Regions from separate parts of the Robertmurraya beringensis genome, predicted to be linked through region 1. Evidence: predicted binding sites of a transcription regulator. Region 1 holds the regulator's gene; each other region holds the start of a gene.

The links. Region 1 encodes Rex, which represses fermentation and respiration genes when NADH is low (regulators of the CRP and FNR family bind a similar motif). Its sites were predicted from a motif close to TTGTGAAATATTTCACAA; they were not measured.
Region 2: a site for Rex is predicted at 2,370-2,387, ahead of qoxA (cytochrome aa3 quinol oxidase subunit II). Genes of this name have one in related genera too.
Region 3: a site for Rex is predicted at 1,330-1,347, ahead of ric (iron-sulfur cluster repair di-iron protein). Genes of this name have one in related genera too.
Region 4: a site for Rex is predicted at 1,489-1,506, ahead of ACFFHF_RS17800 (DoxX family membrane protein). Genes of this name have one in related genera too.

What each region holds. Positions count from the first base shown of each region.
Region 1 is NZ_JBHLUU010000101.1:22,430-26,739, forward strand. Features, by position in the region: gene groL (chaperonin GroEL) at 1-1,194, opposite strand, end outside; gene groES (co-chaperone GroES) at 1,269-1,553, opposite strand; gene ACFFHF_RS14220 (CPBP family glutamic-type intramembrane protease) at 1,856-2,593, shown strand; gene ACFFHF_RS14225 (YdiK family protein) at 2,590-2,802, shown strand; gene ACFFHF_RS14230 (redox-sensing transcriptional repressor Rex) at 2,830-3,489, opposite strand; gene moaC (cyclic pyranopterin monophosphate synthase MoaC) at 3,517-4,011, opposite strand; gene ACFFHF_RS14240 (ABC-F family ATP-binding cassette domain-containing protein) at 4,151-4,310, shown strand, end outside.
Region 2 is NZ_JBHLUU010000121.1:56,884-61,193, forward strand. Features, by position in the region: gene ltaS (lipoteichoic acid synthase) at 1-923, shown strand, start outside; gene ACFFHF_RS19750 (FixH family protein) at 1,159-1,557, shown strand; gene ACFFHF_RS19755 (PCYCGC motif-containing (lipo)protein) at 1,628-2,119, opposite strand; gene qoxA (cytochrome aa3 quinol oxidase subunit II) at 2,461-3,390, shown strand; gene qoxB (cytochrome aa3 quinol oxidase subunit I) at 3,471-4,310, shown strand, end outside.
Region 3 is NZ_JBHLUU010000022.1:140,759-145,068, forward strand. Features, by position in the region: gene moaA (GTP 3',8-cyclase MoaA) at 1-412, shown strand, start outside; gene ric (iron-sulfur cluster repair di-iron protein) at 454-1,152, opposite strand; gene ACFFHF_RS07750 (molybdopterin-binding protein) at 1,381-2,646, shown strand; gene mobB (molybdopterin-guanine dinucleotide biosynthesis protein B) at 2,634-3,161, shown strand; gene ACFFHF_RS07760 (YwiC-like family protein) at 3,259-3,978, shown strand; gene ACFFHF_RS07765 (Crp/Fnr family transcriptional regulator) at 4,018-4,310, opposite strand, start outside.
Region 4 is NZ_JBHLUU010000116.1:15,506-19,815, reverse strand. Features, by position in the region: gene ACFFHF_RS17805 (alpha-amylase family glycosyl hydrolase) at 1-669, shown strand, start outside; gene ACFFHF_RS17800 (DoxX family membrane protein) at 895-1,407, opposite strand; gene ACFFHF_RS17795 (DoxX family protein) at 1,539-2,048, opposite strand; gene putP (sodium/proline symporter PutP) at 2,302-3,786, opposite strand; gene plsY (glycerol-3-phosphate 1-O-acyltransferase PlsY) at 4,013-4,310, opposite strand, start outside.

The DNA.
Region 1 (4,310 bases):
CAATGCGTCTTCGATACGAAGCTTACGCTCTTTTAATTCTGTTTCAGTAGCAGCTCCAACTTTCACTACTGCTACACCGCCAGCTAGCTTAGCTAAGCGCTCTTGTAATTTTTCGCGGTCAAATTCAGAAGTGGTTTCTTCCATTTGCGCACGGATTTGGTTTACACGACCTGCGATTTGTGCAGAGTCTCCAGCACCTTCAACGATTGTTGTGTTTTCTTTTGAAACAACAACCTTAGAAGCGCGACCTAGAGATTGGATCGTTGCAGACTTAAGGTCACGACCTAGCTCTTCAGTGATTACTTCTCCACCTGTTAAGATAGCGATGTCTTCAAGCATAGCTTTACGACGGTCACCGAAACCAGGAGCTTTAACAGCAACTGCATTGAATGTTCCGCGAAGCTTGTTCACTACTAAAGTAGCTAACGCTTCCCCTTCAACATCCTCAGCAACAAGTAATAATGGCTTACCTTGTTGAACCACTTGCTCTAAAACAGGAAGGATTTCTTGGATGCTTCCAATTTTCTTATCCGTAATTAAGATAAATGGATTGTCTAGAACAGCTTCCATTTTATCAGAGTCTGTTACCATGTATGGAGATGCATATCCACGATCGAATTGCATACCTTCTACTACATCAAGCTCAGTAGTGAAGCCCTTTGATTCTTCGATAGTGATAACGCCGTCGTTACCAACGCGCTCCATTGCTTCAGCAATTAATTGACCAACTTCATCGTCAGCAGCAGAAATAGCCGCAACTTGAGCGATAGAAGCTTTGTTTTCGATTGGCTTTGAAATAGCACGAAGCTCTTCAACCGCTACTGCTACTGCCTTATCCATCCCTTTACGGATACCCATTGGGTTAGCTCCAGCTGTTACGTTCTTTAAGCCTTCACGGATCATCGCTTGAGCAAGAACCGTTGCAGTTGTCGTACCGTCACCAGCCACATCATTTGTTTTGCTAGCTACTTCAGCAACAAGCTTCGCACCCATGTTTTCGAATGCATCTTCAAGTTCGATTTCTTTTGCAATCGTTACACCATCGTTTGTAATAAGTGGTGAACCGAATTTCTTTTCAAGAACCACGTTACGTCCTTTTGGTCCTAATGTTACTTTTACCGCATTTGCAAGTGCATCTACCCCACGAAGCATCGAGCGGCGTGCGTCTTCACTAAACTTAATTTCTTTAGCCATTGTAAAATACCCTCCTCGAGTTTTTTCAATCTATTCTGTCTTCGTTTAGTTTTTAAATAAGAAAATCTCTACTCTTATCCAAGAATAGCAAGAATATCGTTTTCACGTAGAATTAAGTACTCTTTTCCTTCGTACTTCACTTCTGTGCCAGCGTATTTTGAGAAGATAATGCGGTCGTCCACAGAAACTTCAAGAGCTACACGCTCACCGCTTTCAAGTACGCGGCCAGTGCCGACAGCAACTACTTTGCCTTCTTGAGGCTTCTCTTTAGCAGAGTCTGGTAGTACAATACCGCTTGCCGTTTTTTCTTCCGTTTCAACTAGCTCAATTACAATGCGATCACCTAGTGGCTTTAACAAGTGAAACAACCTCCTCAAATATATGAAAGATTTTTATTATTAGCACTCACTTAACTAGAGTGCTAACACAACTATTATATTAATGAATCTCTACCTTTTTTGCAAGCGAGAAACCGCTTTTTTTTATAAATTTTTTGTAAAAGTCCCCCCATAACTTGTTAATTGTACAACCTTACTAAGTATGTACTTTTCCACCTATTCTATCCATATAATGCTAAAATACGGACGATAATTCTTCTTATTTGATACAACCTGATGTTTACGAGTAGAATAACTATATTGGATGGAAAAGGAGACTTGTTTTGAAACGTGAATATTGGATTATATTAATTGCTTATATTGCTATGCAGCTTTCAAGCTTTATTGGTGTCCCTATCACCTCTCTGATACTAGAACTGATTGGTTTTGAAACCCATCACTCTCAAGGGTTCGCAGGGGTCACTTGGCTTGTCATAAGCTTTTCGCTCACACTTGTGATTGTCCTGATGTTGTTGCGTAATGAGATGGTAAACACAAATGAAGTAAGAAGCGGAGCCAGCTTAGGCCGATCGATCCTTTGGTCTATCACAGGTGTCTTTCTTGCCCTATTTGCCCAAGCCTTTGCTGCAAATATTGAACGTTTGATTGGTATTGATGTTGGTTCTGAAAATACGCAACAGATTCTACGCATCATTGAGTCCTTTCCTATTATGATTGTCGTGAGCTCAGTGATTGGTCCTATATTAGAAGAAATTGTTTTTCGTAAGATCATTTTTGGGGCTTTTTATAAGCGATTTAACTTTTTTCTATCAGCCTTGCTTAGCTCCGTTATTTTTTCTTTTGCCCATATGGAGCCGGAGCACACTCTACTTTATTCCGCAATGGGATTCACCTTTGCGTATTTGTATGTAAAAACCAATCGGATTCTCGTTCCGATCGTTGCTCACGTATCGATGAATACGTTCGTTGTTCTTGTGCAATCCGTATTTAAGGAAGACTTAGAAAAATTAATCAAACAAGCAGAACAAATGCAAAGCTTTATTGGAGGATTCTTCTTATGAGACAGTCACCTTTATTTTCAGGAATTATATACATCATCTTAGGTGCTCTGTTCACAGTGTTTGCCATACAGGACTTACAGCAAAATGGAGAGTGGGGCTTTTTCACCTACCTGCTTGTCTTGCTAGCGACCTTTGATATTGGTTCAGGCATTCGGATGATTCTTTTACATTTTAAAATTAAAGAGATCAAGAAAGAGCAAAAGAAATAGCCGCTCCACTAAGGGGCGGCTTACTGTTTATTCTTCTACCATTTCTTCATCCATTGAATAATGCTTTAAAAAGTACACCAGTGACTGTAACTCAATAGCCAGATCAATATGGTGAACCCTGATGGATGAGGGAACCGTTAATCGGGCCGGGGTAAAGTTTAAAATGCCTCTCACCGATCCTTGAACCATTCGATCGGTAATGGATTGTGCAACCGGTGCTGGAACCGTTAATATCGCGACCTGAATGTCTTCTTTTTCAATAACTTCTTCTAGATCATCCATATGGTAGACGGGCACTTCACCAATTTTTGTGCCTACCTTCTCTTCTATCACATCAAATGCAACCGCAATTTTGGTATTATTATTCTTTAAGAAGTTATAGTTTAAAAATGCTGTCCCAAGATTCCCGACCCCAATTAACGCAACCTTCGTTAATTCATCTTGGTCGAGTGTTTTACGGAAAAAGGATAATAAATAGTTTACATTGTAACCGTATCCCTTTTTACCTAAGGCTCCAAAGTATGAAAAATCTCTTCGGATTGTTGCAGAATCGACCTTCACCGCCTCACTTAGTTCAGCCGATGAAACGCGTTGCTTTCCTGATGAGTGTAAACTATTTAAAAAGCGATAATACAATGGTAGTCTTTTCGCCGTTGCTTGTGGGATTTTCATTGATTCATTACTCATCGTTCTTCCCCTACCTTCTACCTTTAACTAATATAGTCTCTCTTCTCTCTTAAAGTCACCGTTTTTACCACCTGTCTTTTCAACCAGGTATGTTTTCCCGATAACCATTCCTTTATCTACTGCTTTACACATATCATACACGGTAAGCGCGCAAACAGAAGCAGCTGTTAACGCTTCCATTTCTACACCTGTATTCCCTTTTGTCTTTACACTAGCAGAAATATGTAGAGTATGGCAATTGTTATCTGATTCCCAATCAAAAGAAATATCAACACCTGTGAGTGGAATAGGGTGACACATTGGAATAATATCCCATGTTTTTTTACTAGCCATAACAGCTGCAACCTGTGCGACTGCTAACACATCCCCCTTTTTCATTTGGTTATGTGTGATTCGATCATATATCTCTTGATTAACTGTGATACTAGAGTGGGCAATGGCCGTCCGTACCGTTTCGGGCTTATCACTCACATCTACCATTTTTGCTCTGCCTTCTTTATTAAAATGAGTGAACTCTGACATCTATTATACACCTCTTTCAAAATCATACACTATTTTCCTCATTTTGTGTGAAAACATTGTAACATAGTTCACAACTCATATCATTGCTCATCCGTATTGAATGCGATACACTAACCGTAGAAGTATAGAGGTGAAATCAATGATACTACTACAAGTAAACCAGCTTTCCAAGTCTTATGGGGCTGACCTTATTTTATCGAATATAAAACTAGAAGTTCAAACAAGAGACCGTATTGCCTTAGTAGGTAGAAACGGGGCCGGGAAATCTACATTACTCAAGATTATTGCCGATCACCTTT
Region 2 (4,310 bases), on a different contig from region 1:
CGGTTTTCCACTCAAATACGGGGAGTTTTTGGAATCGAAATGAGATTTATAAATCTTTTGGATATAACAAATTCTTTGATTCTAATTACTACACGATGGATTCGGAAAACATTGCAGATTACGGGTTAATGGATAAGCCATTTTATGAACAATCCATTCCTTTATTGGAATCTTTGCCTCAACCCTTTTATGCAAAATTTATACCAGTAACGCACCATTTTCCATATGAAATTGGGGAAGAGTACGCTTTAATTCAACCTCATACTACAGGGGATAAAACTGTTGATGGATATTTTCAAACAGCACGTTATGCTGATGAATCATTAAGGCAGTTTTTTGACTATCTAAAGAAGTCTGGTTTATACGACAACTCTATCATCATCATGTATGGTGATCATTATGGAAATTCGGTCAATCGTAATAAAGCAATGGAGAAAGTATTAGGTAAAGAAATTACACCTTTTGAGAGTGCGGGTTTACAAAGAGTACCATTATTTATTCGTGTACCTGGGATAGAAGGTGGAGTGAACCAAGAATATAGTGGTCAAATAGATATTTTACCAACACTACTTCATTTACTTGGAATTGATACAAAAAATTATATACAATTTGGAACAGACCTATTATCAGAAACTCATAATGAAGTTATTCCGTTTCGAAATGGTGACTTTGTAAGTCCAGAAGTTTCATCCATAGAGGGTAAATATTATGACTCGAAGACTGGCCTTGAGTTGCTTCTTGAAGATAAGTTAGTGCTTGCAAAGGAATATAAAAAAAATGTAGAACTTAAATTAGAGGAATCCGATAGAGTAGTAAACGGAGATTTGTTAAGGTTCTATACTCCAGAAAACTTTACTCCTGTGGATAGATCTAATTATGATTATAATAAAGAGGATACCCAGGAAGTTAATAATCAAAAATAAAACACAAAAAGGCTGAATTGAGAATATCTCAATCAGCCTTTTTGTGTTTTGTTTTCATTAATCAGTTATTAGTTTATACAAATTCATTTGTAAAAAGAGCGATCCTCAAAATACCCAATATAGATCTAACTATTGGAAATAATGACGTATATTTGTCACAATGACAACTTCTATATATGATAAAATTAATTTAAGTAAATTTATTAAAGTAAAAAGTGTAGAGGTGAGCTTTTTTATGGCGAAATTCGGAACCTATTTATTGGCCATATTATTTTTTCTGGTTGGTTGTAATAACAACGTTGAAACTCAAATTAATGATGAGGTCCCTGAAATAATTGAGGTTACGGTTGAAACTATCCCTGATGAACTAAAAGTCAATGAGGAAGTAATTATTCAAGCTAAAATTACACAAGGAGAAGATATAGTAAAAGATGCTGACGAGATGCAGTTTGAAATTTGGAAAGAAGGTCAATCTGATCAGGAACATGTAAAAGTAGAAGGAGAGTTAGATAAAAAAGAAGGTGAATATTACATCAAGAAGACTTTTACCGAACCTGGTCTTTATTTTGTAATTGCACATGTTACGGCAAGAGGGATGCATAATATGCCAAAAGTCGAGTTCCAAGTTAAATAATAGATGAAAAGGAATATACAAGGTTGATAATGAATAAGACCGGCAGCTTTGAAGCTGCCGGTCTTATTCATTAACCTTTAGGCATTGGAGTAGGTGTAGCTGGTGTACCTAAACCTTCATATTTTTTGTCAATGTTTTCACGAATGGTTTTTAAATCTGTTCCTTTTTCATATTCTAGTTTCGCCTCACGGGCGATATCCACACAGACACCTCAGCCAAAGCCCATGGTATCTAAAAGGGCTACATCACCTTGTACTGAATCCACAAAGCAGTTTGTATTGCTTGTATGTCCGTCTTCTTCATAACAACCACAATAACATGGCATGTAATCCAAAACTTCTGGATGTTCAACTGCAAATTGATAGGCTTCTAAAATTTTGGGATTGTCTGTTAAATTAGTAACTACAGACCAATCATTACTTCCCATTGTATACTCTAACTTTGGTTGAACTTGTTCAGATTTGCTAGGTGGTTGCTCTTGTTCATTTTCTTGACTCTCTAAGGATGAACAACCCGTAATAACTATTGTACTAAATACTAGAGTGGTAATTATTTTATTCAGATAACTCACCTCAGTTTTTACAATTTTGATATTAAAATAATATCATTGGTTGTTTTGTAATACAATTGCCAAAAATTCGAATCAAATTGAGGTGAATTATCATGGGATCCTATAAGAATCAACGGATTGTTTGGAAAAAAATACAAAAAACTTGAAAAAAAATCCTTTTTAATATTGTCACATTTATTCTACTAAACTAATGATATTATTATAAATGCATAAATTCTTATTTGTATATCTAACTATTTCTTTGTGAAGAAATGCGCATGTAAGCAGAGATATCTATGAATATATGTGCACTTATTAAAATGATGAAAATATTTAAAGAAAGGGGTACCTCTATGAAAATGAAATTGGCATTATTTTCGTTAATTTTCACTATTGCCACTGTGTTAACGGGATGTGAACCGCTTCTCGTTTTAGACCCGAAAGGACCTCAAGGTCGTACAACATCCGATGTTATAATGATTTCGATTTGGACAATGGCTATTGTCGTAATTGTAGTCTTCACACTCTTTGTGTATATAGTTAGGAAATATCGTGCTTCTAAACAAAGGGAAGATTATGAACCACCTCATATTGAAGGAAGTATTAAATTAGAAATTCTTTGGACATCTATTCCAATCTTAATCGTTGCTTTCCTTTCGTTTATTACGGTTAAGTCAACCTATGAAGTGGAGGATGTCCCAAAGGGATATGAAGAAGAGCCATTAGTTATTTATGCTTCTGCATCTAATTGGAAATGGCATTTTAGTTACCCAGAGGAAAATATTGAAACGGTTAACTATCTCTTTATTCCGACGGATCGTCCGGTTCAGTTTAAACTATATTCTTATGGGCCAATTGCGAGTTTCTGGATACCACAGCTTGGAGGTCAGAAATACGCAATGTCTGGAATGGTAAATACCTTGAATTTAGCAGCTGATGTTCCTGGTGAATATATGGGTCGAAACGCTTCGTTTACTGGAGAAGGATTTGCTGAACAAACGTTCAACGTTCAGGCAATGACTTCTGAGGAATATGATGAGTGGGTAAAGGAAGTTAAAGAAACTGCTGAACCTCTTACAGAAGAAAAGTTTAACGAATTATTAAAACCAGGCCACCTTGGACAGTCGACCTACACTGGAACACATTTAGAGTTTTCGCCACCTCCGGCAGCTCATCATAATGGTGGTTCTACTGAAAATAACGAAACAGACCCAGAAAAAGCAGATCAATCTGACTCAGATTCATCTGAAGGGAATTCTGATCATAGCAACATGAATCATTAATAATTAACTCTCACTAGCTCAACGTTAGTTTTTATGAAGAGCAATAAGCAATATTATTCCTGAAAGGGGTCAAAAAAAGTATGGATTTCTTTGATCGATTTGCCGTACCTAATCCAGGTCCAACAATATATGCATCGATGGCAGCCATTGTACTTACTATGATTGCCATTGTTGTTGGGTTAACCTATTTTAAAAAATGGGGGTATCTATGGCAAAACTGGTTAACAACTGTTGACCATAAACGAATCGGTATAATGTATTTAGTTTCTGCCTTATTGATGTTATTCCGAGGCGGAGTAGATGCGATTATGATGCGTGCTCAAACTGCTGTACCTGATAACAAATTGTTAGGTGCACAAGAGTATAATGAAATATTCACCACTCACGGAGTTGTGATGATTATATTTATGGCTATGGCTTTCATTATGTTTTTTATGAACTTCGTAGTACCATTACAAATTGGTGCTCGTGACGTGGCCTTCCCTAGATTAAATGCAGTAAGTTTTTGGTTATATTTTTTCGGAGCAATGTTATTTAACATTTCGTTTGTTATCGGTGGTTCACCAGATTCAACCTGGACATCTATTTTCCCTTTAGCAGGTAATGAATTTAGTAAATCTGTAGGAACGAACTATTATATGATTGCTCTTCAAATTTCTGGTCTAGGAACGTTAATAACAGGTATTAACTTTATTACGACCATTCTTAAAATGAGAGCGCCTGGAATGACATTGATGAAAATGCCAATGTTCACATGGTCTGCTTTGATTACAAATCTAATCATCGTTTTTGCCTTTCCAGTTTTGACTGTTGCTCTTGCAATGGGAACGTTTGATCGTCTGTTTGGTGCTAACTTCTTTTCAATGTCCAATGGTGGTATGGATATGCTTTGGGCGAACCTGTTCTGGGTTTGGGGACAT
Region 3 (4,310 bases), on a different contig from region 1:
TACAAACGGATGGAAAATGGATGACGTTGTGACCAAAAAGGAAATTTATGAACGATTGAATGAGCATTATTTGTTAGAGCCAGTTGATCCAGATTATTTTGGAGAAGTTGCAAAGCGATATCGCTACAAGGATTCAAACGTAGATGTCGGATTTATTACTTCTGTGTCTGAGTCGTTTTGCTCTAGCTGTACTCGTTCGAGACTTTCTGCTAATGGACAGCTCTTTACCTGTTTGTTTAATGGGAACGGACACGATATTCGTGACTTTATGAGAAATGGTGTGTCTGATTCGGAAATCGAACAAAGAATTACTGACATTTGGAATAGAAGAAATGATCGTTATTCCGATGAAAGAACGGAAGAAACAATAGCTAATAGAAAGAAAATTGAAATGTCCTATATAGGGGGATAAATAAAAACTACTTCATGGCGGTGAAGTAGTTTTTGTTTTTCTTACGCAATGTATCTAGGGAACAAAATATTGTTTTCAAGGTGAACGTGCATAAATGTTTGTTCTTCTAATAATTCAAGTCTTTTGTAAACCAGACGGTACGTACCACATGCATCCATTGGTGGTTGGAAGTCGGATGTAATGTCTCTTAATTCCTTTAGAATAGCTCCAGCATGATCATGTTCTTTTTCTAATTCGGTTATTTCTTTAATCATTTCGCTACGAGTTTCGCCAGTTGTAGTATCAAGCTTTTGTAGCATTGGAAATACGAGTTCTTCTTCTTTTGCTGTGTGTTCAAGCAATTCTTTCTTTAGTTCGTAAAATAGTTCGTATACCTTTAACAATTCTGGACGATGTCCACCATGTACCTTTGCCACCTTTGTTACGTAAGGACTTAAGTTAGCGAGTTCTTCTTCTAACGGACGATGATATTGTTCAATCACATGGTTAATAATTACGTCAGATGCTGAATCTGTCCATACGGCTACATCTTCTTTAGTTCCTTTATACGTATCAAAAAGCTGTTGAAGCTCTTGAATAATTTCATTAGCGTTTACTGATTTTTCAGAAGCAGCTTCTTCTAAAGGAATATTCCCACCACAGCAAAAATCAATTCGGTTTCTCTTAAACACGTCTGCTGCTTTTGGAAATTCATTTACTATATCTTTTACTAATGAGTCAGTTTGAAATGGATATGTCATTTTAATTGCCCTCCAAAAATACGTTTTATTTACAAACTAAGAATAAATGATTTTGTCTTCTTTTAAGGTGATGTGAATCACACTTTCAAATTAAATGTTCTCTATTTTCTTCAAATTGTTAGGGGAAGTGCTAAAATAAGGTTTAAGTGATGTTAGTCCTGTTTTATAGTTATTTAAATGTTTATAATTACACATACATACGACCTTACCATGTAGGAGTTGATTTAATTGGTAGAAAAAAGAACGCCGATACAAGTTGGTGAAGCAGTAAAAAAAGTGATGTCGCATTCAATATGTGGCAAACAAGAATTAGTTTCCATAAACGAGAGTTATGGCCGATTCCTTTCAGAGGATTTAGTCGCCACGTCAGATGTTCCTCACTTCAATCGTTCTCCTTATGATGGTTTTGCTATTCGTTCGGTTGATTCAGCTGAAGCTTCGCTTTCCAATCCAGTTGAATTCGAAGTGGTTGATCATATTGGTGCAGGATACGTTTCAAATAAGGAAATTGGTGAATTTCAGGCAGTTCGTATCATGACAGGAGCACAAATGCCTATGAATTGTGACGCAGTTGTTATGTTAGAACTTGCCAAAACGAGTGAGAAAAACGGACAACCATATATGTCCATTAAGCGATCTTATAAACCAGGAGATAATGTTTCTTTCGCTGGGGAGGATGCAAAAAAGGGAGAAGTCCTTGTAAAAAGAGGAACGAAAATCAATCCTGGGATTCAAGCGATGTTAGCAACATTTGGTTATAAGGAAGTACCTGTTGCTAAAAAACCAATAATTGGCTTATTTGCTACTGGTACAGAACTGCTTGAGGTAGAGGATGAATTACAGCCGGGGAAAATTCGAAACTCTAATACCCATATGATCATTGCTCAAATCGAGCGTTCTGGGGCCGAAGTAAAGTATTTCGGGAAACTTCCTGATGATTTCGAATTATGCTATGAATCGATAGAGAGTGCTATAGAAGAGGTTGATTTATTGATTACTACAGGTGGTGTCTCGGTTGGAGACTTCGATTATTTGCCTCAAATTTATAAAAAATTAGGGGCGGATGTCCTTTTTAATAAAGTAGCTATGAGACCTGGAAGTGTTACCACTGTAGCGCATTTAGATGGGAAAATTTTATTTGGGTTATCTGGAAATCCTTCTGCATGTTATGTAGGATTTGAGTTATTTGCGAGACCAATTATACGTACCATGTTAAACTGTCCGAAGCCACATTTAAGAAGGGAAAAGGCAGTTCTAGAAGTTGATTTTCCAAAAGCAAATCCATTTACTCGATTTGTGAGGAGCAAATTAACAATCACTGATGGGAAGTTAGTGGCTGCACCTAGTGGAGTAGACAAATCAAATATCGTGATGAGTTTGGCTGGGGCCAATTCATTTATTATCCTACCAGGTGGAACAAGAGGGTATGAAGCCCATACGATTGTTGATGTCTTACTGCTAGAAGATCATGAAGGTAGCGAATGGCCGTGGTAGACCCCGTCATTGTCCAAGTAGTCGGTTTTCAAAACAGTGGAAAAACAACATTTGTTAAAAAACTACTACAAGAACTATCCAATCAAAATATATTTGTAGCTACAATTAAGCATCATGGACATGGTGGCAAACCTGACGTAGTTGAAAAAAAGGACTCATCGGAGCATATACAATCTGGTGCCTTTGCCTCGTTAGTTGAGGGAGAAGGAAGACTTCTTATTCAAGTAGAGAAGGATGAATGGAATATACAAGAACAGATTCACATCTTATGTAGCATGAATCCAGAGGTGATCGTAATAGAGGGGCATAAAAATGAAAGATTTCGCAAAATTGTCCTTTTACGAAATAAAGAAGATTTTGATGCTCTTAAAAGTTTAGAGAATGTGATGGCGTTTGTAAGTCAAGAACCATTACATATAAATCCAAACGTTCCTATTTGGAACGAAAACGATATTATGACCTGGCTTGTACAATATATAAATGAACAAAGAAATCAAGGAAACTGCAAAGTGTAAATGTACTTTGCAGTTTTTTGCCCTGTGATTCAATTCACTTACTAATATCCTTCATTCTTTTATAGTATAAGTAGCTACAACACTAGGAGTGAGGACAATGAAATTATTTTTACCTAAACAGCATGGTGCATGGGCAATGCTAATCATCCCTTTTTGGTTAGGAGTGATTGCTTCCAACTTCCTTTGGCAGCATATCCCTTTCTTTGTGGGTTGGTTACTACTATATTTGGCGACATATCCGATGTTGCTATTATTTAAAAGAAAAAAACTCTCTTTGTATAAAAAATGGACAGTGATCTACCTGTTACCGTCTTTCTTTTTTTTGCTAGTCCCTTTATTTACAAGGCCTTCTATTATTCTTTTTGGACTAATCATGATCCCGTTTTTTTGCATAAATGCGTATTTTTCTAGCAAAAACAATGACCGTGCACTAACGAATGATTTAAGTGCCATTATCGTATTTGGAATTGCTGGCTTAGCAAGTAGCTATTTAGGAGAGGGAGGTATTAGTTACAAAGCATGGCTTGCCTTTTTCTCTTCTATTCTCTTTTTTACAGGAAGTACATTCTATGTAAAAACCATGATTCGCGAGAAAAAGAGTGAGGTATTCAAACAGATCTCATGGGGATATCATTTGTTGGTGGTCATACTTTGGATGATTGTTGGTAATTTGATCTTTGCATTAGCAAGCTTGCCAAGCTTACTTAGAGCCATTTTCTTCTACGGCAAGCCTTATTCAGTAAAAACAGTAGGGATTTTAGAGATTGTTAATGCTGTATTATTTTTTGGAAGTATGACAGTTGCGATGCTTGTATGATAAATAAAAGCACTCGGTGTTTTTCACTGCCGAGTGCTTTTAATCAATTTTGCAAATATCAATTGGACAATCTTCACAATCAATCTCATCTTTTAAGAACATCAAATTATGGATCGTAATCATCCCCTTATCAATGGAGATGATGTTATTCTTTCGTAATTCACTTAACAAGCGATTAGCAACTTCCCTGGATGTTCCACAAAAATTAGCTATCTCTTGATTGGTAAAAGGCTGATCTATGACAATGCCATGTTCACGAACAATTCCGTAACTATTGCATAAACGAATGAGTGTGGAGTACAATGCCCCTTTTTTACCATGGAGAATAAGGT
Region 4 (4,310 bases), on a different contig from region 1:
AATACTGTTTATAACCTGTTAGATCATGCATTTAATTCTAATTATGGCTGGGAACTAAATCATATTATGAGGGATATTGCCATTGGGAATAGGGATGCAACGCATGTAAAATCATATATTTCAAAAATGAAACGTCTATACCCTAGTGGTTCTTATCCAATGCATTGGACTACGAATCATGATGATAATTCGTGGGAAGGTACTACATCAGAGCTATTTGGTGAATCTGAAAAAACGATGGCTGCTTTAACCTTTACCTTACCAGGTATGCCATTAATTTATTCCGGTCAAGAAGCGGGATTAAATAAGAGATTGGCGTTTTTTGATAAAGATGAAATCTCTTGGCAAGATTTATCGGATCAAAGGTTTTATCAGGATTTAATCCGCCTTAAAAAGGAGAATAAGGCATTGTGGAATGGAGATGCTGGTGGGGAAATTAACTTATTAGACACTTCTGACGAAAACCTATTAGCTTTTGAAAGGCAAAAGGGTAATTCTAAGGTAATTGTTATAGTAAATCTTTCTGCTGACCCCATTTCCGGCAGTGTGACTGTAGACTCAAAGTCTGTCGGTAATTATCGTTTGTTTCCTTCAAAGGAAGCCGTTAGTTTTCAAAATAAACAAGCATTTGATTTGGAACCCTGGGAATATCATATACTCGTAAAATAGACTCTAAATATTTAAAACCAACCCTATTCACTAAAATAGGGTTGGTCTTTTCTTATAGGAGTAATTTCAACAGTTATCTATACCACCCTATAAAGGGACATCATCCTATTCTTGTAGATTATTTTGTCATAACAAAAGTAAGGCCATTACAGATATTCGACTAATTTGTAATGACCTTTATTTATTAAGCTTTGATAAACTGGAAGCAAGGGAATCTCGTTATATTTATGCTTTTTGTTGAAGAAGATCTGCGCCTTTTTTGAAAACCGTTTTGCGAAGGAAAGGAACCACATAGTAGTCTAAGCCGTAACGTCCTGCATTGAATCCGGCAGTAAGAATGATTACACCCATTAGTATGTCTGTAGGGTTATGAGATACGGTACCTGCTAACATGAAAGAGAAGTTCATGACTAGACCGAAGAACATTGCTGCACTTGTAAAGCACCCAAGAATTAATCCTAAACCTACTAGAAACTCGCCCCAAGGTACAAGGAAGTTAAATAGTTCCACGTTCGGTAGTGCCACACCTTCAAGGAAAGATACATACCAGCCATACACAATTCCATCTGGACCAGCAACAGGGTTAGCGATAGAACCTTTTAAAAATCCAGCAGCATCAAATCCACCGCCAGTTATTTTTCCCCAACCTGCTGTCATCCAAGCATAACCGAGATATACACGTAATAGAGTAAGAAGTGCTGCAGAAATCTTATTTTCTCTTAAAAATTGATTAAACATAAATGATTCCGCCTTTCAAAATGAATTTTATTAATGATTACACTCATAATATACAATCTTGTGATAGTGAAAAGAATAGTTATGTGAAATAGTTCACAAATTAGTCGAAACTTATTGAACAAATGGTTAACTTAAGCCATTTCTTTTATCGGGCGTTCTTCTTTTTTGAAGATGGCTTTGCGAAGGTAAGGAACGACATAGTAATCTAAGCCGTAACGACCAGCGTTAAATCCAGCTGTTAGAATAATCACACCCATTAATATATCTGTTGGGTTATGAGATACTGTACCTGCAAGCATGAAAGAGAAGTTCATGACTAAACCGAAGAACATCGCTGCACTCGTAAAGCACCCAAGAATTAAGCCTAATCCTACTAAAAACTCGCCCCAAGGTACAAGGAAATTAAATAGATCCACGTTTGGCAGTGCTACACCTTCAAGGAAAGATACATACCAGCCATACACAATTCCATCTGGACCAGCGACAGGGTTTGCAATTGAACCTTTTAAAAATCCAGCAGCATCAAACCCGCCAGTTATTTTTCCCCAGCCTGCTGTCATCCAAGCGTAGCCGAGATACACACGTAATAGAGTAAGAAGAGCTGCAGAAATCTTGTTTTCTCTTAAAAATTGATTAAACATAAATGATTCCGCCTTTCAAAAAGGATTTAATTGATGATTACACTCATAATATACGATGTGACCATAGTAATAACCATAGGGAAAAACAATCGTTCACAGTTTGTTAAAAGCTTATTGACCGAAGTGTGAACTATGTCACTTTTATGAACAACAGGATTAGACAAGTTCTCTGGAAATAAGCCTGTATTTCCCAGGAAAAGAATATTTCCGACAAAAAAACAACCCATTCGCTGTCGAATGAGTTGTTTGAAAATTATTTCTCTTCTTTTAATAACGCGATACTTTCATTAAATTCTTTTTCAATTTGATCGTTTTGTTTAAATGTAAGGATGCTTACGATAATCGCAACGATTGCATTGAGGAGGAAGCCAGGAACAATTTCGTATAAGTCAAAAATTCCGCCCTCAGCTTGTTTCCATAGAATTACCGTAATGGCACCGGTGATAATACCTGAAATGGCTCCCCAGTTCGTCATCTTTTTCCAGAAGAGACTGAGAATAATAACAGGACCAAAGGACGCGCCAAATCCTGCCCAAGCATAGGCAACAAGTGAAAGAATCGTATTGTCTTGATCTAGAGCTAATAAAAGGGCAACAACAGCCACGGTTAATACAGCTAATCTTCCTAATAATACATAATGTTTGTCGGTCGCTTCTTTCTTTAATAACACTTTGTACAAATCTTCAATAAGAGCACTTGAAGTTACAATGAGCTGAGATGAAATCGTGCTCATGATCGCGGCTAAGACTGCAGCTAATAGGAAACCGGCAATGATCGGATGGAACAAGTATTGTCCAAGTTCAATAAAGACGGCTTCTGGATTAGAAAGGGTTAACTCAGGATTCTTTTTAAAATACGCAATCCCAATCATCGCTGTAAGGATGGTTCCGAGTAGAGAGAAAATCATCCATGTCATCCCAATACGGCGGGCACTCTTTATTTCTTTAACGGTGGTGATGGCCATAAAACGTACGATTATATGTGGCTGGCCAAAGTATCCTAATCCCCATGCCATAGCCGACACAACTCCGATGAAGCTAGCACCTTTTAATAAATCCAAGAAGTTTGGATTCACGAGTCGAACCGTTTCAAACGTTTCAGAAGGTCCACCTGTGGCAAATACCCCAATAATAGGGACAAAAATAAGTGCAAGGAGCATCATAAGTCCTTGAATAAAGTCGGTATAACTTACGGCCAAGAACCCACCAAATAAGGTATAGGCCACCACAACTGCAGATACGATCAGTAAACCGGTATGATAGCTTACGCCGAAAGAGCTCTGGAAAAATACGCCCCCTGAGACCATTCCGGAAGAAACATAAAACGTAAAGAAAACGAGAATAACAAGACCAGACACGATTCGAAGCAGCTTCGTTTGATCTTTAAATCGATTCTCTAAGTAACCAGGAATCGTAATCGAGTCGTTTGCCACTTGAGTATAAGAACGAAGTCTTGGAGCAACAAGAACCCAGTTGAGGTAGGCTCCAATGGTAAGTCCGATGGCAATCCAGGCATCGACCATGCCATTAACATAAATGGCTCCAGGTAACCCCATTAATAGCCAACCACTCATGTCGGCTGCACCGGCACTTAGGGCGGTTACGGCAGGACCTAGTGAGCGCCCGCCTAACATATAATCCGTCAGATTACTTGTTTTTCTATAAGAATACCAACCAATTAGTAGCATCCCCGCCATGTAGATGGTAATGGAGATGGCTTGGTAAAATTCATTCGACAAATAGGTTTCCTCCTTTATTATAGTAAAAGAATAATCATAAAAATATATGCAATATTCTATCATTATTATGCGAACGAGACGATATTTTTTTAGCCGAAATAAATCATGAAAGGGGTAACAATAAAGCTTTTCTCAGAAAGTATCAGTTCTATCTTGAGAATAATAATTCATTTGGTGAAAATAATTAAAAAAATTCAATCAAACGTTTGATTGAATTTTTTGAGCTTCATTTTATAGGTTTAGGAGGAATTCGATCGTCCTTAAGTTTTTTGTCATTAATTTTTAACTCCGTATCATTCATATAATTCCTGATATTGGAGCGGTGCAAAAAGAAAAGCAGAAGTAAGAATAAGAAAAATATAAGATCGGTATGATAGCCTTCCTCAAAAAGGGAAAATATCAGCATGGCAAAGCCAACCGAGATTGATCCAAGAAATACATATTTTGATACAAAAATCACGGTGAAAAAGGTAAGAAAAGTAATCAGAAATAAAAAAGGATGGTAAACAATTAAAAAACCAGCA